Regions from separate parts of the Lysinibacillus sp. 1 U-2021 genome, predicted to be linked through region 1. Evidence: riboswitches for the same ligand, from Rfam matches in the RefSeq annotation. Region 1 holds a riboswitch; each other region holds the start of a gene.
The links. A riboswitch is a leader RNA that binds a small molecule or an ion and turns the genes downstream of it on or off. The one in region 1 is predicted to bind S-adenosylmethionine.

Region 1 (7,265 bases):
TGCTGCTATTAATCTTATTCAGGATCATCTGTTTTGTAGTCAGTTCCCTGCCATTCAACAAGCTGCAGCAGTAGCACTGACAGCTTCCCAGCAATGTGCGGATGAACTACGAGCTACTTATGAGCGTCGCCGAAATGTACTCATTGAAGAAGCTAGAAGAATTGGCTGGCATGTTACGGCTCCAAAAGGCTCCTTCTTCGCATGGCTCCCTGTACCACTAGGCTATACAAGTGAACAGTTTGCTGATCTATTGCTCGAAAAAGCTGATATCGCTGTAGCAGCAGGTAATGGCTTCGGTCAATATGGTGAAGGCTATGTGCGCGTAGGGTTGCTAGTTAGTGAGGAGCGCTTACGTGAAGCAATCCATAGAATCGAGCAATTACAATTGTTTAATAGATAATGTGCCTTATCCTGTAGCTATCTCTAGCTACAGGATTATTACTATTTTTCAATTTTCCTTGGTTGCCCTAAACCATCTTCTAATGGATAAAATTGAACATGACCTGTTTCATCATCCCATTTTCGAATATGTTGAATACCTTGTACCTCTGCCAACACGATGTCAGCAGTTATAACAGGATTTCCCCCTTTTATTAAATGCCCACCCGATACTACACCACATTGATCACTCATAGAACCATGGAAATGTGTCTCATATCCACCATCTCGCTTACACACCACACCTGAACCTTGAATAAATTCTAGTGGTCCCTCTTTTTCAATCACATTACTAAAACGAACATGAATTTGAGCTGTTGCATCTGGCACTAAATAAACAAAGCTACTTTTTTGAAAGCTGCCAATACAGCTTACAATTGTTGCTGACTCTATATTATTCTCTTCGCAAAGCGCTTCAATCCCTTCAATGATATCTGTTCCCGTTAGAAAACGAGCACTAATAACCTTACCAAATGAACCTATACCATAATTAACTCTTACAGACATTGTTATCCCTCTTTTGTGTCGAAATATTATAATTATATAAAAAATTTAAAAATTATTTATTGACTTACTATACCCTATAAATTATATTAGTTCTATCGGAATTACAAAAAAATATTATAAATCTCTTATCAAGAGTAGCTGAGGGACTGGCCCTATGAAGCTCGGCAACCTCCTTTTTAAAGGAAGGTGCTAAATCCTGCAAACGATCTTCGTTTGATAGATAAGAGAGGACATCTTTTCATGAGCCTCTCTTAATTTGTAAGAGAGTTTTTTTATTTTCAAAAAACCGATAAAAACAATCTTGGAGGTATTTTCATGAAAAAGAAAAATAAATTTTTAGTAGGTTTAGCAAGTTTAACATTAGTAGCAGCTTTAGCAGGCTGTGGCTCTAAAGAAGATAGTAAAAGCCAAGCTGAAGGAATTGATGAAAAGAAAATCGTTGTAGGCGTCACTTCTGGTCCACACGAACAAATTGCAGAAGTAGCTGCTAAAGTAGCAAAAGAAAACGGGCTAGAAGTAGAGCTAAAATCATTTTCTGACTATGTTTTACCTAATACATCCTTAGCTGAAGGTGATCTTGATGCGAACAGCTATCAACACGAGCCTTTCCTGGATACATTTAATAAAGATCATGATACAGAGTTAGTACCAGTGGGCAAAACGATTTTAAATCCAATGGGTATCTACTCAGAAAAATATAAATCCTTTGATGACATTCCTGACGGAGCAACGTTTGGCTTACCAAATGATCCAACGAATGGAGCCCGTGCCCTCTTTGTTTTACAGGAAGCTGGCTATATTAAGTTAAAAGAGGGCGCAGACTTAACAGCCTCGATCCGTGATGTAGAAGAAAACAAAAAGAATTTAAAATTCATTGAATTAGAGGCCGCTCAAATTCCTAAACAACTTAGTGAAGTAGATGTAGCAGCTATTAATACAAACTTTGCATTAGAAGCTGGCATTAACCCTAAAGATGACTCTATTTTATTGGAATCTACTGATTCTCCATACGTAAACTATATTGTCGTGCGTGCTGAAAATGAAAATGATCCAACAATTAAAAAGTTCGTTGAGGCCTACCAATCTGATGAAGTACGTCAATTCATCGAAGAGGAATTCAAAGGTTCAGTAATCCCTAGTTGGTAATACATTCAGGAAGCTTCTATAAGCCGAAGAATCTGCCGAAATTCCTCTATAGGAAAACGAGCAGATTCTTGCTTTTTAGAAGGTAGAGAAAGGAGCATACAATCGCATGATTCAATTACAAAATATCTCAAAAGAATTCAAGTCGAAAAAAGGCATCATAAAAGCTGTGGATGGCATCAATCTTCACGTAAAAAAGGGACAAATTCATGGTGTAATCGGCTATAGTGGTGCTGGTAAAAGTACACTCATTCGTTGCGTTAATCTACTAGAACGTCCTACAGCAGGAAAAGTAGTGATAGACAATGTAGACATTACGACCCTTTCTCTTCACGAATTACGTCAAACACGCCAAAAAATCGGGATGATCTTCCAGCACTTTAATCTATTAAAAACAGCAACAGTTTACAATAATATTGCAGTTCCCTTAAAGCTACTAGGCTATAAAGAGGCGGAAGTAAAAAGCCGAGTAGCTAAGTATGCTGAAATTGTCGGTTTAACAGATAAACTAGACAGTTACCCCAATCAACTTTCAGGTGGTCAAAAACAGCGTGTGGCTATTGCGCGTGCCTTAGCACAGGAACCAGAAATTTTACTTAGTGACGAAGCAACAAGTGCACTTGATCCTGAAACAACGGAAGCCATTCTTGAATTGTTGTTAAAGATTAACCGTGAATTAGGAATTACAATTCTGCTCATTACACATGAAATGAATGTCATTCAAAAAATTTGTGATGAGGTTTCTGTTCTAGAATCTGGGAAAGTTGTAGAATTCGGCACAGCGATTGAACTTTTTGCAAAACCAAAGCACCCTACAACGCGAAAGTTTTTGAATACAATTTCACAACGTAATTTATCCCCTTCTCTTATTGAGCAATTAAATGTTTCAGGAAGTGTAATCCGTTTAACATTCCTTGGTGAAAGTACTGGTAAGCCATTATTAGCAGAAGTCACTAAGGTATACGATGTGCAACCAAATATTTTAACAGCTAATATTATTGAATTAAAAAACGGTATTGTCGGCAATATTGTGGTGCATTTACATGGCGAGACGCAGATTGTCCAAAAAGCGTTAACGTATTTTTCAGAAAATGGCGTGGCAGTGGAAGAATTAGGAGGTGCGTTCAATGAGTAGTATCCAAAGTTTCTTTACAGATTGGTCAGATGTTATTGGCAAAGCAATTATCGAAACATTTCAAATGGTCGGAATTTCATTATTGTTCTCCATTCTGATTGGCATTCCATTAGGGCTATTAATCGTTTTAACACGACCAGGACAATCCTTTGAAAATAAATTTTTCTATCAGTTTTTTAATCTATTTATCAATATTGTTCGCTCTGTTCCATTTATCATTTTATTATTCTTCATCTTACCTTTTACTAAGTTAATTGTAGGTACAACAATTGGTGTTAAAGGTGTAATCGTTCCGCTAGTTGTTTACACAGCTCCTTATATTGCACGACTGATGGAATCTGCGCTTTTAGAAGTGGATTCAGGAGTGGTAGAAGCCTACACAGCCATGGGTATTAAACGTCGCCATATCATTTGGCATGTCCTATTACGTGAAGCTCGACCATCTATTATTTTAGGCTTAACAATTGCCACAATAGGATTAATTGGTGCAACAGCAATGGCAGGAATGGTTGGTGCTGGTGGTTTAGGTGACCTTGCCTATCGTTATGGTCATTTACGCTATGAGGTTGATGTGATGTATGCAACTGTCTTTATCTTAATCATCCTTGTACAGAGCATTCAATCCATTGGTAACCGCTTCGCCGCGAAGTTGAAAAAAGATTAAGAGGAGAATGAAGATGACAAAGGAAATTTATGTAGAGAAAAATGGCTATATTGCAACGTTAGTATTAAACCGCCCAGATAAACGAAATTCTTTATCAGGGGCAATGTTTCAAGCCATAGTAGACCAACTAGAGCTACTCCGTGTAGATTCTTCCATCAAACTTTTAATTGTTCGCGGTGTCAATGAAGTAGCCTTTTCATCTGGGGCAGATATTAGCGAATTTTTAGATGTTCGTTATGCTACAGACAATGCCAAAGCCTATAATGAATTGGCTCTAAAGGCGATCGATGCTCTCTATAAATTTCCGCACCCGACAATTGCTATGATTCAGGGCTTAGCAATTGGTGGTGGCTTAGAGTTAGCAAACGCTTGTGATTTTAGAATAGCAACACCTAAGAGTAAGCTAGGCATCACCGCTGCAAACATAGGTATTGTCTATAATTTAGAAAGCACGAAACGTCTCATCAATATTGTTGGTGTCGCTAAGGCAAAGGAAATTTTGTACACAGCTACTATTTTTACAGCTAAAGAAGGAAAAAATATTGGTTTAATCACGGCCCTCCACGAACCAGAGGATATTAATGAGGCGACATTGCAATTCGCTGAACATTTATTAAGTAAATCATCCATTGCAAACGCAGGCATCAAAAAAATTATCCAAGCAATTGTTGATGGTGAAAATGAAGAAAACGATGAGCTGGCACAGTTAGTTTTGGATTCATTTAGTTCAGACGATTATAACGAAGGTATACAAGCCTTTTTAAATAAAAGAAAGCCTATTTTCAATAAATAAGTGAGGTAGTAATGATGACAAACATAACTGATGGCGATCTACTCTTAAAAAATATCACTGCACAAGCCCCCTTTCCCATTTGCTTTGCAGATTTAGAAAAGGCCGTAGCGAAAAAAATCGAAGCTGGCCCTTTTGGCTACATCCGTTCAGGTGCTGGCGGTGAACAAACACTGCGCAATAATCGTGCAGCTTTTGAGAAGTATTCCATTGTTCCCCGATTTTTAAATGATGTGTCAAACGTTGATACATCGGTTCATTTGTTTGGTAAAACATATCCAACTCCTTTGCTTTTTGCTCCTGTAGGCATGAATGGAATGGTTCACGATGAAGGTGAGCTTGCCGTTGCACGTGCTGCCCAGTTTTTAAATATCCCTTATATACAAAGCACTGTTTCCACTTTTGCTCTTGAAGAAGTTGCTCAGGCTGCCCCTTCCGCAACAAAATGGTTTCAATTATATTGGTCTACTAATGAAGAAATTGCTTTTAGTATGGCTGCACGTGCGGAGAAAGCTGGATTTGAAGCGATCGTTTTAACTGTCGATACCGTAATGCTTGGCTGGCGTGAAGAAGATGTACGCAATCAATTTTCACCATTGAAGCTAGGCTATGCAAGAGGTAATTATATGAATGATCCTGTTTTTACAGCCGCTTTACCTGATGATTCATTCGAGTCCTATGTACAAGGTGTCTTGCAAAATGTCTTCCACCCAACGCTTAATTGGGAGCATGTTCGAGCGTTAAAAAAACGTACTAACCTTCCTATTTTATTGAAGGGAATTCTACATCCTGAAGATGCAAAGCTTGCTATCGACAATGGTATTGATGGCATTATTGTATCAAACCATGGTGGCCGTCAATTAGATGGCGTAATTGGTTCACTTGATGCCCTTCCTGCTATTGCGAAAGTTGTGAATGGACAAATTCCTATTATATTAGATAGTGGTGTGTATCGTGGTATGGATGCCTTAAAAGCACTTGCTTTAGGAGCAGATGCCATTGCAATTGGACGTCCTTTCGTCTATGGGTTAGCCCTTGAAGGACAACAAGGCGTCGAAAAGGTGATGACCAATCTTTATGATGAATTAAAGGTTTCCATCGCATTAGCAGGTTCCACCTCTGTCAAAGGATTACGTAATATCACATTAGTCAAACAGGATGGGACTGAGGTTAAATGAAACAAGCATTACAAGGATTAAAGGTTATCGATTTATCACAAGTCTTAGCAGGTCCTTATTGCACCATGGTATTAGCAGATATGGGTGCAGAAGTTATCAAAATTGAAAAATACCCAAATGGAGACGATACCCGTACAATGGGTCCATTCGTTAATGAAGAAAGTCATATGTATATGATGGTTAATCGTAATAAAAAGGGTGTCTGCATCAATTTAAAAACGACTGAGGGACTGGCTTTATTTAAAGAATTGATCCAATCTGTTGATGTACTTGTGGAAAATTATCGACCAGGTGTCACGAAAAAGCTTGGTATTGATTATGATACATTAAAAGCCATCAATCCTGGCCTAATTTACTGCTCTATTTCCGGTTATGGTCAAACAGGTCCTTATAGTCAAAAGGGTGGCTATGATATTATGGCCCAGGGTCTGAGTGGCTTAATGCATATGACAGGTGAAGCAGATGGACGACCTGTAAAAGTTGGCTTTGCGGTGAATGATATTGCTGCTGCACAAACAGCCTTACAATCGATTTTAATGGCCTATATTTATAAGCTTCGTAGTGGTGAAGGTCAATATATTGATGTGTCCTTAGTGGAGTCAGGTCTTGCGTGGACTGTTTGGGAGGCCGCTGCTTACTTCGGAAGGGGTGAGTTACCTGATCGAACAGGAACCGCCCATCGTGTGTCTGCGCCCTATCAAGGTTTCAAAACACAGGATGACTATATTCTAGTAGGTGCTGGCAATCAAAAGCTATGGGAGATTTTTGCGGTAAAGGTTGTCAATCGACCTGATTGGTTAGACAATCCTCTCTTTACTACCAACTATTCACGTGCCCAACATGTGAGGGAGCTAGAAGCAGAAATTGAAAGCGAGCTAATCAAGCATAAGGCTATCTACTGGCTCGAACTGTTGGATAAGCACGGTGTACCATCTAGTCCAATCTATTCTTATGACCAAACATTAAATGACCCCCATATACTAGAGCGTGGCATGGTACTGTCCTATGAACACCCTACTGCCGGACCAATGAGAACATTGGGATTCCCAGCAAAGTTTTCACAAACACCTGGACAACTAACAAGTGCAGCACCTACATTAGGACAACATAATGAAGAAGTTTTACAGGCATTAAATATTTCTGATCAAGCTATTCAACAGCTCAAGGCAGGCAAAATAATTGGGGCAAAATAAAGAGATTACCTATTTTTAGATCGCTATCCATTAGATTTAGGCTTCTATCGGTCACTTTTTTGATTCTATCCTTCACTTTTTTCTTTCTATCATGCAAAAAAGGCTTCCCCATCCATGAGGAAGCCTTTTTCTTATTGAATAACGCCTAATTCACGACCAACCTTCTCATAAATCGCAATTGCATCATCAAGCATTTCTTTTGTATGTGCTGCTGTTG
Region 2 (7,265 bases), 1.3 Mb from region 1:
TTGGTTAAACCATGCACGATCCTTTTCTTCTTGTTTTAATGTCCCAACAATGGAGGAAGAGCAGCTTACGCAAATTTTAGCCTGGGTAATCTGTCCACATCGTTCGCATGGAGCCCCTAAATTAGGAAAAATGGAGTTCTTTAATTTTCCTGCTTTTACCCATTTGTAAAGCAACTCAGATGACACGCCTGTTAAAGCGACAACTTCATCGTTTGTTAGGTAGCGATTATTTTTTCTTAATAAAAAATGATGCAGCTCTGAAAATATATCCTCTTCTCTCACATCAATTTTCCTTTGAAATAGCAACATAATTAATCATCTCCTCGTCCCATTAATGAATGATTTCATTAATTGTTATAGGTTGTTCGTCATATTTATAATTTTCCCAACGATTGCGTGCAAGCTTGCGATATTTCGGCGAAACATTTCGATCAGCGATTAAGCGTGAAAATCCTTTTTTAGCTTCAGGAATATCATCAAGTCGAAGGCTTAATTCAGCATGTAAAAACTGAATTCTCTCTCCACCTTCTTGATTAGAGGCAAAGGATTTACTATAAAAGTCTCTCGCTGCAAAAAGATAGCGCTTTTCGGATTCTTCGTCTTTTTTTAAACGATAGAGCCAAGCGATTTTTAAAGCGAAATTCGCCATTAAAAGAGATTCTTCCATTGACGCACGGGATACTAAATAGGCGAGCTTAAAACTGATAATGGCATCATCAATTGTACGTTCCTGACAGATATCCATAGGTTTCTGGAGCTCTTTAATGTATAGTTCATCAATGAGTAGCATGAAAGGTCCGTATGTCCGTGTCATAGATTTATGGTAGGCATAGCCACAATGTGGACATACGGCAACTTCATATAGCAAAGGGTTTAGGCCATCGTAAACAGGCATGAAATCCGTTTGTTCTTCGATAATTTTATATCGATTAGGGCGAACTTTATATGTTGTAAACTGCTTTTTGCAAAATTTACAATCCACACTACTTTCATAGTAGTAAATGTTAAATGCCATAAGAATCAACTCCTTTGCGTACTCTAAAATTTTATTTCTTTTGTTCTATTTATACGTAAGATTTTATCATTCAATGTATTTAAGATATTATCTTTTATTTTAACAATTTTGTGTTCTTTGGTATACTCCTTTAGAATTATTAAAATAAATATATTCAAAGAATTTTTAGTTAAATATTATTATAAATACGCTTGTAATAGTTTTTATCGGAGGTGTAAATGGAAGTTATATAGTTTGCTTAAAGTTTGTCAAAATACTTTCACATATTTCAAGAGAGAAGAATTGTAAATTTAAATCAATTGGTTCTAAAAGACTATGATGGAGGTGCTCAAAATGAAGTGTAATATCGTGATTTTTGATGTAGACGGCACATTGATTAATTACGAGGATGGCTGTGTGGAAGAAAGTACAAAACAAGCTATTCAGCTATTGCAAGAAAAGGGAATTCATCTTGTAGCGGCTACTGGAAGACCCTTATCTATGTGCTATGAATTAAAAGCGCTGGGGATTGAAACCTTTATTACAGCAAATGGGGCCTATGTGAAACATAAGGAACTTGTCATACATAAAACTCCGATTGCCAAAGAAATTGTCTACAATATACAGGCTTTTGCACAGGAACAGCAGCATAGCCTAACATTTTTTACAGAGGAGTTATCTATGAATAGCATACAAAGTCCAGTAGCTTTAAGAGCGATGCAAGAAACTTTATCTTTACGGGATTTTCCACTTATAAATGAAAAAATTGTAGATGAAGAGGTTTTTCTCATGTGTTTATATGCGGATGAGCTGGCTGAAAAAAGATATACTAGCCAATTTTCGAATATATTTTTGCAGCGTTGGCATCCTTATATTGTGAATGTCTTACAGCAGGATGTTTCGAAGTCTATAGCTATTAAAGCGGTGCTTGATCATTTTAACATTGACCCTGAGAATGCGATTGCCTTTGGGGATGGGGATAATGATATTGATATGTTGGAGTATGTAGGAGTAGGAATTGCCATGGGAAATGGCAGTAAAGCTCTAAAAAGTGCTGCCAATTTTGTTACAAAGAAATCTACGGATGGCGGTATCAATTTTGCTTTACGTCAGCTTCAAGTCATTTAGAGCGCTGAGGCTACACTATATATAGCAGGTAGATTTTAATAAATTTTAGGTGGGATGATTTATGGCACATCACGTGCAGTCTCTAATTGAACATTACGGATATTTTGGGATTATCGTGATTCTAATTGGAGGTATTGTTGGGGTGCCACTTCCTGATGAGGTGTTTCTGACTTATGTAGGCTATAGTGTTTACCGAGAAAGTCTTGAACACATTCCTGCTTTAGTCAGTGCAATGATTGGTGCGATTGGAGGCATTACCTTAAGCTACTATATTGGTTATCGTTTTGGCTTACCGTTATTGCAGAAATATGGCCCTAAAATTCATATTACCGAGCAAAAAATTGACTTTACGAAAAAGATGTTTACAAAAATAGGACCTACCCTATTATTAATTGGCTATTTTATTCCAGGGGTACGCCATTTGACAGCTTATATTGCGGCTATTAATAATTATCCTTATAGAAAGTTTGCTCTTTTTGCCTATACAGGGGCATTTATTTGGACGTTCACATTTATATCATTAGGAAAGATGCTTGGAGAGAAATGGCGATTTGTTGGATACTATTTAACCCATTACAGTATCTATCTTATTCTTTTATTTATTATAGGGATGCTCATTGCTTATTTTTTATTTAAAAAAAGAAATGGACAAAAATAAAAGTCGGTATACGCTATACCGACTTTTATGTTATGGCAAAATAGCAAAAGATCGCACAGGGAAGCCAGATGCTTTTTCTGGCTTAGGTACGATATTGAAGATGATAGCGCCTTTCGCAGGTAGCTTGTCCAAATTCGTCATTAGCTCAATTTGATAGGTGTCTTGGTCAAGCACAAAATATTCGCCATCTAGCTTGCCATTTTTACGAAAATCAGCAGCAGAGTCCGTATCGAATGTTTCATGACCAATTGCGCTTACCTTGCGTTCTTGTAGTAAAAACTGTAAAGCTTCTAAACCCCAGCCAGGGATATGGTTATGTCCATCTGCATCCTTATTACTGAAAGCCTCTTTATCTGGCCAGCGCTTACTCCAATCTGTACGTAATGCTACAAATGTTCCTGCTTCAATTTCTCCATGCTTGTCCTCAAAATCAAGAATATCTTGAACACTTAATGAAAAATCATGGTTGCTCGCAGCCTCCTGTGATTTATCAATAACAACAAGGGGGAGAACAAGCTCTTTTAGTTCTAATTCTTCTAAGTAGCGAGTATCTCGCACAAAATGAATGGGTGGGTCGATATGTGTGCCATATTGACCAGGGAACGTGAATTGTTGAGCGAAGAAACCATCCTTATGAGAAAATAACGTTTCAAATTTAGCGTCCTCAAACATAAAAAAATGTGGAGAATTAGGGCCGAATGTATGTGTTAAATCAACCCACTGTTTCGATTTTAGTAATTGCAATGCTTGCAAAAGTTCATTAGACATCGATTTCCCTGCTTTCTGTAAAAAATAGTGGTAAATAAAAAGGAGTCCCCTAATAGAAGAGGACTCCTGCTTGAAACAACGGTAGTTCTTCTTCTCATCTTCAAGGCTGATCATTTTGCCAATTGGAATTAGCACCATACTGTTAGCTGGTTGCTGAGACTTCGTCGGGCCAATCCCTCCGTCTCTCTTGATAAGAAAAGTAATATAAGAATTTTCAGAAATAACAATACAAACACTTTAGCATAGTTTTTTATAGTTTACAAGTTCACTGGGAATTTTCACCAATTCAAATTCAAGGTGACTCCACAACAATCATTATCAATCAGACGTATTCTAAAACTGTCTGGTGTATAGTTCGTTTCAAATTTCATCGTAATACCTGTTGATGTGATTAATTTTTCAACCTCTGTTTTATTTGAAAGTTGAGCAGCATTCATTAAATCATGTGCGAATTGTTGGGAGCTATCTATTTTATCCGTAAGTAATTGGGCTTGCTGCATCATCGCCTTTATCCGTGTTGCTGAAGCTTTTAATTTGTGTGTATCGACAGGTGGAAAAGGATTATTGGTCGGCATTGCTAAATGTTGCGAAAAGGGTCTAATGGCAAAATGATTAGCGATAGGCGATGTTGGATAATGATAGGGATGCACAAAATACGGATAAGGATTGTAATACAAGGTCATTCCTCCTATCCTATAACTGATATCCTATCTTATGTAGCCAAACTACATTCGGTGTTATTTTGCGGTGCAATGTTTGTCCTCCTCACCATTTAAAAAGGAAGCTAAAGTAAGCTTTTTTTAGCCAAGTACATTCAAGACATCATCAATTTTTTTACTATGTGATAAAATGCCATAATTCATCCATGTTAAAAAGTCTACTTCATAGACACAGCTGCTTTTAACGGCAGCTAGGTTTTTCCAAGTAGGAGTTTTTAAAATAGCACGTTCCTCATTTTCATAAATGGAATGTTGCTTATCAAATGTAATAAATAAATGATCCGCATCTAATTGCAACAATTGATCAAATGTCAGTTGTGCTTTACGTTGATTGTGCGGAATACTCCATACTAGTGAATGTGGCATTAAACCTAAGTCACGATATAAAATGGGGCCCGTATAGCCACATTCAGGACCGGCGTATAGAGTAATGCTAATGGCTGAAATACGGAGAAATGCCACACTTTGCCCATAAACTGATTTGCTAAGAATTCCTTTTGCTTGTTGTACTTTATCTTCATATTGTAGGATTACGTCTTGTATCAAGGAGGTTTTTCCTGTTAGATCTGCAATCTTAAATAACGTAGATTGCCAATTCTCTCCAGGGTGTGAAAGATGACAGACGGGTCCTACTTCATCTAAGTGCTGAAAGGATTCCCAACGCTCTACACCAGAATCTAACATAATTAAAGTTGGCTTATAGTAAAGGAGTCGATCCATTTCTCTATTTTGTACATCAATATCTGGCACTTTCTGTAGACCTAAATAGTCTTGTTTTCCCCATTTTGAATGACTGAATTGAGCAATTGGCGTAATCCCAAGCGCAACAAAGAAATCTTCTAAGAATGGTGCAAATACACGTAGATGGCTGCTTTGATTTCTTCGATATTGTCCTGGAGAGATGCCGACATGTTCCTTAAAGCGACGATTGAAATAATACTCATTATTAAATCCGACAGACTGGCTAATTTCAAATACTCGATCATTTGTTGTCATTAATAAATGCTTAGCTTTTTCAATACGAAGTTTAGTTAAATAGTGAAGAGGAATTTGTCCCGTAATATCTTTAAAAATGCGCGTATAATTCCATCTTGGTACGTCAGCTAGCTGTGCTAGCTGCTCAACCGTCCACTCTTTTTCAAAATGTTTATGTAAATGGTTAATGGACTGCTCAACAGATTGTCGATCATTTTTTTGCATCTGCTTGGGTATGGTTGGATGTAGGAGTAATAACATCAGCTCTTGAAAGTGTACATGCTGTTCAAAAATCGTGTGTTCATCCTCCGCTAACCTGTTCTGATAGATGACTTCTAGCAGTCTATGACATTGTGAAAAGGGGAGAAGATGTCGTTCGCTGATACTTGTAAAATGACTATATGAATTCTGACTATTGCTGAGATTGACAATGTTGAAATGTAATTGATAAAAACAAAGGTGCTCACTTTGAATATGGATACTAACCGTGTTATTTGGCGGAATCAATATGTACTTTTCTTCACTAAAATGAATGATGTCATGATCTATTTCTAGCTTTCCGCTACCATTCATTACGATGAAAAGTGTATAGAAGTCACTACTAATCAATAACTTTTTTGATGATTGAATTGAATAAGAGATATTTTGTAACGTATAAACATGTGTTAAGTTACCCATTGATAATTCACCCCTTTTTTTGAATTGGCAGAACAACACAAAGAAAGCCCTCATTAAGAGCTTCCTTTCATGTTGTTGAAAAAAGATCATGTGACTAGTAGAAAAAGCCCCTTTAGCAAGGCAAGGGGTTGATTTCCCCTCCGCCAGCGTCCTTTTCAGGTGGCGTCTGATGAGCCGCTTCACTCACTTGCGTTCGCTCCAGGGTCTCACCTGTGACGCTAAATCCCCTAGGAGTGACGCTGGCTCCACTCCAATCAACCATGCTGCTAACGTGTCTTTTCTTCTTTCGTACTAGCAGTAGGGAACAAAAAAGTCTATTAAAGAGAGGATAGGCACTTATTTCAATGTGAAGAAGTGATGAGTGACAACACCTATCCATTTTCTCCTTCGCAAAAGTGCTATTGATTATTTTGTTTTTTAACACTAAGCCAAAGAAAGCCCTCATTAAGAGCTTTCTTTTGAAAATTATTTGACGAACCATTTCTCTAAATCATCATACTTTAGCAAGTTGGCTGTAATTGCGCCAGATTGCCAATATGTGCGATCAGCAATATAGACATGCCCATTTTTTACAGCAGGGAGTGTTTTCCATAGTGTACTATCTAACCATTTAATGGCTTCTTGGTTTTCTTTAGACTCCCATGTACCGTTTGAAGGGAAAAGGATAATATGATCCGCATCTAATTCCGTGATAGCCTCTTCTGATAAAACCTCGTGGAACTCTGTCATATCACGGGCTAATGGATGTGGTGTTAAGTCTGTCTCTGTGTAAATGTAGCCAGAGTAGCGATTTTTAATGCCAAATAATGCTAATGTATTATCTGCTACATTTAGTCGTACAACGGCAACTGTTTCGTCTCCAATTGATTCATCTAGTTTTGCTTTTAAATCGGCAACACGTTGCTCATATCGATCAACCATTTCTTTTGCCTTATCGGGAATATTTAAAACATCAGCTATTGTTTTTGTAATTTCACGTGGATCTTGTAGAATATCTTCTTTCAAGCGGTAAGTAGGCGCTACCTTTGAGTATTCCTCATACTTTGCCTGGTCCGCGGCACCATCTACAATGATTAAATCAGGCTTGGCTTGTAATAATGTTTCCATGCTACCGGTAATGTCGAACTCAGGAACATCTAATCCTAAATAGTCCTGTTTTCCCCAAGATGGGTGATACCATTGCACAACGGGTTTTACATCCAAAGCTGTTAAATAGTCTTCCAAATAGATAGCAGCTACACGCTGTGGATTTGTAGGAATTTCTACTTTTCCAAACTCGTCTTCTACAATTCTTGTATCTTTAGATGATTGCTCTTCTGTAGCTGTATCCTCTTTTACTTCATTT
Region 3 (7,265 bases), 700 kb from region 1:
TTTTAAATAATCATCTACTAAATCCTTGAGCTCTGTTGCTCTTGAATCACCCGCATCAAGCAATTGCTGAACTTGCCCTTTCAAGCCTAAATGGTGTCCCAATAATGTACGCATATTAACATAAGGATATAAATGAGATACAGAATAGTCTTTTTTCACATGACGTCGTAAATCAGCTGGTAAAAATACTGGCGCTCCTTTTACTGTTCGTGCAGGCTTTATTGTTACCTCTTTTGCTGGACGAGCAGCTCGTTTTTCATCGGCCGCTAAACGTTTTTGACGGGATTCTTCAATTTCTGCTAAGAAATTTTCACGTGTCCCTTCACCCATTAATAGATTCGCTTGCTCTAAGCCTTGCATAGCATCCTTTGCATAAATAACAGGACCACCATATTCATCTGCAATTTTTGTTTCAGTAAAACGACGTGAAAGTGCAGCACCACCAACTAAAATAGGAACATCAATTCCCGCCTCTTTAAAATCTTGAGCAGTAATAACCATCTGTTGCGCTGATTTCACGAGTAAACCTGACAGCCCAATAAAATCAGGTTTTTCCTTACGAATCGCTTCAATCAATTGGGCAGGGGTTACTTTAATGCCCAAATCGACTACCTTATAGCCATTATTACTTAATATAATATCAACAAGGTTTTTCCCAATATCGTGAACATCGCCTTTTACCGTAGCAAGTACCATTTTTCCTTTTCCGGCACTCTCTTCATCCTTCTCCATGAATTGCTCTAAATGAGCAACTGCGGCCTTCATCACACCTGCTGATTGTAAAACCTCTGCTACAATGAGTTGATTATCATTAAATAATCGACCTACCTCAGCCATACCCTCCATTAAAGGACCATTAATTATATCAAGTGGCGCCTCGAAGATTTCCCTTGCAGCGTCTAAATCCTCAATTAGCCCTTCTTTGGTACCTTCTAATATATAGTAAGCTAAACGACCTTCAACCGTTTTCGGAATATCCGCTTCCGTTTTTTCCTTCTTTTTATCTCGATAAAAATCTGTAAACACTGCTAATGTTTCATCATTTGTATTAAAGAGCAGGTCATTTGCGAGTTTGATTTCCTCTTCAGGGATGGATGCATAACGCTCCAATTTCTCTGTATTAACAATGGCATAATCTAAGCCCGCCTGTGTACAATGATAGAGATAAACAGCATTCAGTACTTCACGGCCAACTGGTGGTAAGCCAAATGAGATATTACTTACGCCAAGTACTGTCAATGTCTGCGGCAATTTTTCTTTGATGAGACGGATGCCTTCAATCGTTTCTAACGCTGAACCAATATACTGCTCATCTCCAGTTCCTACAGGGAACATTAATGGGTCGAAAATGATATCCTCTGGTGCAATCCCCCATTTCTCTGTTAAAAGTTGATAGGAACGCTCGGCAATTTCAAGCTTTCGATGACGGTCAACCGCCATTCCCTTTTCATCTATCGTTCCAACAACTAACGATGCACCATATTTTTTCACAAGTGGTAATACTGCATCAAATCGTTCTTCACCATCCTCTAGATTAATAGAGTTAATGATGGCTTTCCCTTGTGAAAACTTTAATGCTTCCTCTATTACTTTTTCATCAGTTGAGTCAATCACAAGAGGCACCTTAACCTTTTTTACAACCTCCTGCATAAACCCACGCATATCGGCTAATTCATCGCGATCAGGATTGGCTAAACAAATATCGATAACATGTGCACCATTTTTGACTTGAGCACGTGCAATCTCTGCGGCCTCCTCAAATTTCCCATCAATGATTAAATTCTTAAATTTACGAGAGCCGATTACATTTGTTCTCTCCCCAATAAATAACGGACGCATAGAATCGTCATATAATAATGGTTCAATTCCTGATACCGCATGACCATGTGTTTTTTCTGGTAATTGACGAGGTTTTTCATCTTTTAAGACCTCACGAATGGCTGCAATATGAGCAGGTGTCGTCCCACAACATCCACCTACAATATTAAGCCAGCCCTTTTCTGCAAAACCTTTTAATTTTTGCGATAGCGATTCTGGTGATTCATGATAACACCCTTCTTCATCTGGTAAGCCAGCATTTGGGTAACAGCTAATATAGCCTGTTGAAAGCTCTGCTAATGAACGAATGTGATCCGTCATAAACTCAGGTCCTGTCGCACAGTTTAGGCCAACTGATATTGGTTTAATATGCTCAATTGAAATATAAAAGGCATCGATTGTTTGCCCTGCAAGCGTTGTACCCATCGGTTCTATTGTTCCTGAAATCATGACAGGTAGCTCTTTGCCAGTTGATGCAAAAGCGCGCTTTACGCCAAGTGTGCCTGCTTTGACATTGAGCATATCCTGACTTGTTTCTAATAACAAAACGTCAGCTCCTGCCTCAATTAATGCCTTTGCCTGTACATAAAAATTTTCCTCTAGCTCATCAAATGTAATACCACCAGTTACTGATAACGTTTTTGTTGTTGGTCCCATAGCACCTGCGACAAAACGTGGCCAATCCGATGTCGAATAACGATCCACTGCTTGGCGAGCAATTTCCACTGCACGCTTATTAATTTCTTCTGCTTTTGTGCCAAGATCATATTCATTTAACACAAGAGGCGTCCCACCAAATGTATTTGTACAAATAATATCTGCGCCTGCCTCTAAGTATTTATGGTGAATTTTTTCAATAACATCTGGTCTAGTAAGCACAAGATTTTCGTTACAGCCATCAAGTTCCTCGCCACCAAAATCCTCTGCTGATAAATTTTCATTTTGTAGCATTGTTCCCATTGCGCCATCAAGAATTAAAATACGTTTCTCTAGTTGCTCTTCAATCGAGTGCTTAGCCATGTATACTTACTCCTTTTTTCTGTTCATCCAATTGCTCTATATATTTCATCAACTCTAGTGTCACATCGTAACGTAAAAATGGTGTAATAAGGTAAATGCCATTGAAATATTGTGTAGCCACTTCTACTAATTCTTTAGCAATGGCAATCCCCTCCAATGTCGCTCTTTCCTTATCTTCTCCACATGCTTTCATTCTTGTTAAGGCATCTTCAGATAATTTGATACCTGGTACTTCATGATGTAAAAATTCAGCACTTTTATAACTCGTAACAGGCATAATACCGATGTAAATTGGAGCTTGTAAATGCTTTGTTGCCTCATAAATCTCTACAATTTTTTCTTTCGTATATACTGGTTGAGAAATGAAGTAGTCTGCCCCATGCTCAATTTTCTTCTCTAAGCGTGTCACAGCACGATCTAACACACGGACGTTTGGATTAAATGCAGCAGCAACTGAAAAATTTGCTTTTTTTCGAAGTGGCTTACCTGAGAAAGAGACCCCTCCATTTAATTGCTTAATTAATTGGATTAGCTCCATTGAAGATACATCATAAACACTTGTCGCACCTGGGAAATCTCCTACTTTCGTTGGATCACCCGTAACAGCCAACACATCATGAATACCTAAAGCATTTAACCCCATTAAATGAGATTGTAGACCAATTAAATTACGGTCGCGACATGTAATATGAGTTAGTGGACGTACACCATGTGTGCTCTTCAACAATGCTCCCATTGCAATATTGCTAATACGTGGAGAGGCCAATGAATTGTCTGCCATCATAACTACATCTGCACCTGCATCATATAATTGCTTTGCTCCTTCAAGGAACCCGTCAATCTCTAAATGTCTAGGTGTATCCAACTCTACTATGACAGAACGTTCACGTTTAACCTTTTCATGAAGAGGCTCATACTTTGTTGGCTCCGCTTCCCGAACAATCTCAATCTTTTCAGGTTTCGCATGCTTCTCCTGAACCGGTGATAACTCTTCTAAATACTTCTTTGCTGCTGCAATATGTTTGGGTGTTGTACCACAGCAGCCCCCTATTAAACGTACACCTTGATCACGCAATTCAACAGCCGCTCGACCAAAATAATCAGCTTCTGATTCATAAACGACACGCCCATCCTCTAAGTCCAGAAGTGATGCATTTGGATAGGCCGACATAAATGCCTTATTAGGAAGTTCTACACCTTCAAATGCTAGAATAGTATGGTGTGGACCTAGTCGACAATTGACACCAACAATATCAGCACCTAGGGCTTCAAGCTCATGGAGAGCATTATTTAAAGACATCCCATTTTGTAGAACACCGGGCTCATGCATAGAAACTTGTGCAATAATCGGCAATTTTGTTTTTTCTCGTAGCATCTTTAAGGTTGCTGTTAATTCTTCAAAATCATAATAAGTTTCAAGTAAAAGGCCATCTGGATTCCCTGCAAGTAAGACGCTTGCTTGTTCTTCAATAGTCGCTAATATTTCATCCAAGGTTGCATCACTTTTACGAATTCCCCGAATACCACCAATTGTTCCTAAAACAAATTGACCGCCATCAGCCGCTGCTCGTTTTGCGATGGTGATAGCAGCTTCATTAAATTGTTGGACTTTTGATTCTAATCCATAGCGAGCTAATTTAATGGCATTTGCACCGTACGTATTCGTTTGAATGATGTCAGCACCAGCTGCAATATATTCTCTATGAATCTTTTCAATTAACTCGGGTCTCTGAACATTCATTTCCTCATGGCAATACTCCAATCCATAGCCATATAGCACTGTGCCTATTGCACCGTCTGCCGTCAATACATGCGTTTTTAACCTTTCAAGCAATCCCATAAAATTAGCCTCTCTTCCTATGTCTCTATATAATAAAAAGCCTTCTTTCATAAAAAAAGAAGGCTTTAACGATTCATCATTGTTGTTCCTTCTCATCTTCGACTCAACGGTCTTCTGGATTTAGCACCTGACAATAAAGTTGGTTGCTGAAGCTTCAATGGGCCAGTCCCTCTGCTTCTCTTGATAAGAATTAAGTATGAATTTTTTAAATAATTAAAAGAATCATATCGTTTACTGACGAATGAGTCAAGACTATTTCACATAACAAAGTTTTTTTTCACTTAAAATCTTAGAAATTGGCAAGTTCATTTGCAAGCTCTTCGCCAATTTTTTTCCCGTTTTGAATACAAGCACCAATACCTACGCCAAAATATGAGCACCCTGCAATCGATAAATTAGGATAGTTCTCATGTAATTCTTGTAGTAGTCCTTGTAATGCTTCACGATGCGCTAAATCATATTTAGGCATTTGATCAATCCACTTTGTTACATTCACAACAGTTGGCTGCTCCTCTATTCCTAGGCTCTTTCTCACATCTTCTAAAGCAACTGCTGCCAATTCTTCATCAGTCATGGCACGTAGTTGCTCATAGGCTGGATTGATGCTCTTATAAAAGAGTCGCACAAGTAATTTATTTTCTTTCGATGTATGCTTCCATTTACGACTAGTCCAAGTTGCTGCATTACAAGTAACGTCTGAATTATGGGAAACAATATAGCCCGTTCCATCTGCTGGCAATTTAGCGTCTGGCACATCAAAACCTAAATAGATAGTAATTGCTGACGCTGTCGTAAATTGGTTAAAATAGCGGTTTAAAGATTCATCCTGTAGCAGATTTTGGACAGAATCATTCGGTAATGCTAAAACGACATAATCTGACTCAATAATTTCACCATTAGCTAAAGAAATTGTGTAGTTCTTATCTTGTTTTTGAACATTTAGTGTAGTAACACCCTTGATAATTTCTACATCGGATAAGGTTTGTTCAAGTCGATTAATTAAAGAAGATAAACCATTTTTAAAGGATATAAATTTTTTGTTCGCTGCTTTAACAAATTGCTCACGATTCGCATCAAAGCCTTTAATAATACTTCCAAAATCATTCTTATAATCAATTAAATACGGTAAAGTAGAGCCAATAGAAAGCTGATGTAAATCTCCCGAATAAACACCTGCAAGGACTGGTGCAATTTGGTTTTTCACCAGTTCCTCTCCTAAATAGTAAGTTAAAAATTCACCGATAGAACTTTCCTTTGTGAAGCCATTGTTTGGCAATGTTAAATCCTTCAACGCTTCTTTTTTTCCCTGCTCGGAAATAAGTGTACTTTCCTCTAAGGATGCTACACTCATCGGTATTCCGAAAGTTGAATCTGCCGGAATAGCATGTAACTCATTATTCGTATAAATATAAGAAATACCTGTTTCGTTGTAAACTAATTCCGCCTCAAAATCAAGCTCCTGCACGAGTTCCATAACGCCTTGATGACGGGCTACAATAGAATCAGCACCCGTTTCCATGATGAAACCTTGTTCATGTGCTGAATATAATTTGCCTCCTAAATATGTATTTTTTTCTATAAGCACTAGACGAACATCTAAATTATGTTCCTTCACTTGACGTTGCAAATAATGCATTGTACATAGTCCTGTAATACCGCCGCCTAAAACAACAACTGTTTTCATCATAACCGCCCCTAATATTCATTCTTTCTACAGTATAATCTTTTTTTCATTGAAAATTACGTTAAACCCTTTACAAATTTAGCAAAAATAGAGCTATTTCATCAGTGAAATAGCTCTTACTTTCTGAATCTCTATAAAATTGATCCTCTATAGCGATAACTTCACAACAAACATTTAAATAGGTACTATAGTGTTTATTACGTCTAAAAATATGAAAAATAGAATGTAAATGTTAGTAGTCTATCCTTTTAAATTTTGCGCAAAGCTCGCTAATTTTTCAGCTGAATTTGTTACCTCAGTAAATGAAGTGCCTAATTCACTTAATATGCCTACAATTGCTTGTATTTTTGTTGCAGTACACTCATTTTGATCTTTTGCTTCTGTCATGGCTCCCAATATACTCGTAAATTGGCCTTCAGTTTGTAACATATTTTCTTCACCTGCTGCAACTTCATCTTGAATGTTGGTCAAAGAATACTCTAATTTCTCTGTTCGTTCACCTGTCTTTTTCAATAACAAAGCCACCGCTGTAACAGATTCTTTTGTCTGAATTGATAATTTACGTACTTCATCGGCCACTACGCTAAAGCCCTTTCCCGCTTCCCCAGCACGTGCTGCTTCAATTGCAGCATTTAAAGCCAATAGATTCGTTTGATTCGCAATATTGGTCACAACACTCATAATTGTTTCCATTTCCTTAGACATACCTGATAATTGTTCAATATTTTCTTCTATATCATGAAGAGAATGACTAATATTGAGCATATTTTGTGATTGATTTTTTAAACGCTCGCGACCCTCAAGTGCTTGGTTTTCAGCCAGTGTAGACACATCGAGTGATTTTTTTGCCAAATGTTTAATTTCGTCAGATTGCTTACTTAAGCAGCAAAAAGAATTATTGGT

Region 2: linked by a shared signal. The riboswitch ahead of QH639_RS06090 (cyclase family protein) and the one ahead of QH639_RS25580 (MetQ/NlpA family ABC transporter substrate-binding protein) in region 1 are both predicted to bind S-adenosylmethionine.
Region 3: linked by a shared signal. The riboswitch ahead of QH639_RS02830 (bifunctional homocysteine S-methyltransferase/methylenetetrahydrofolate reductase) and the one ahead of QH639_RS25580 (MetQ/NlpA family ABC transporter substrate-binding protein) in region 1 are both predicted to bind S-adenosylmethionine.

Annotation. Positions count from the first base shown of each region.
Region 1 is NZ_CP123966.1:4,831,880-4,839,144, forward strand. Features, by position in the region: gene QH639_RS25570 (pyridoxal phosphate-dependent aminotransferase) at 1-400, shown strand, start outside; gene QH639_RS25575 (PPC domain-containing DNA-binding protein) at 442-945, opposite strand; SAM riboswitch class I at 1,068-1,172, shown strand; gene QH639_RS25580 (MetQ/NlpA family ABC transporter substrate-binding protein) at 1,261-2,091, shown strand; gene QH639_RS25585 (methionine ABC transporter ATP-binding protein) at 2,198-3,223, shown strand; gene QH639_RS25590 (methionine ABC transporter permease) at 3,216-3,887, shown strand; gene QH639_RS25595 (enoyl-CoA hydratase/isomerase family protein) at 3,901-4,680, shown strand; gene QH639_RS25600 (alpha-hydroxy acid oxidase) at 4,695-5,855, shown strand; gene QH639_RS25605 (CaiB/BaiF CoA transferase family protein) at 5,852-7,048, shown strand; gene QH639_RS25610 (glycine C-acetyltransferase) at 7,180-7,265, opposite strand, start outside.
Region 2 is NZ_CP123966.1:1,149,741-1,157,005, reverse strand. Features, by position in the region: gene QH639_RS06110 (hypothetical protein) at 1-309, opposite strand, end outside; gene QH639_RS06105 (DUF2225 domain-containing protein) at 332-1,015, opposite strand; gene QH639_RS06100 (Cof-type HAD-IIB family hydrolase) at 1,349-2,122, shown strand; gene QH639_RS06095 (DedA family protein) at 2,184-2,780, shown strand; gene QH639_RS06090 (cyclase family protein) at 2,811-3,548, opposite strand; SAM riboswitch class I at 3,640-3,745, opposite strand; gene QH639_RS06085 (YuzC family spore coat inner layer protein) at 3,827-4,231, opposite strand; gene QH639_RS06080 (helix-turn-helix domain-containing protein) at 4,349-5,920, opposite strand; gene QH639_RS06075 (ABC transporter substrate-binding protein) at 6,386-7,265, opposite strand, start outside.
Region 3 is NZ_CP123966.1:530,147-537,411, forward strand. Features, by position in the region: gene metH (methionine synthase) at 1-2,838, opposite strand, end outside; gene QH639_RS02830 (bifunctional homocysteine S-methyltransferase/methylenetetrahydrofolate reductase) at 2,831-4,678, opposite strand; SAM riboswitch class I at 4,768-4,868, opposite strand; gene QH639_RS02835 (protoporphyrinogen oxidase) at 4,968-6,362, opposite strand; gene QH639_RS02840 (globin-coupled sensor protein) at 6,603-7,265, opposite strand, start outside.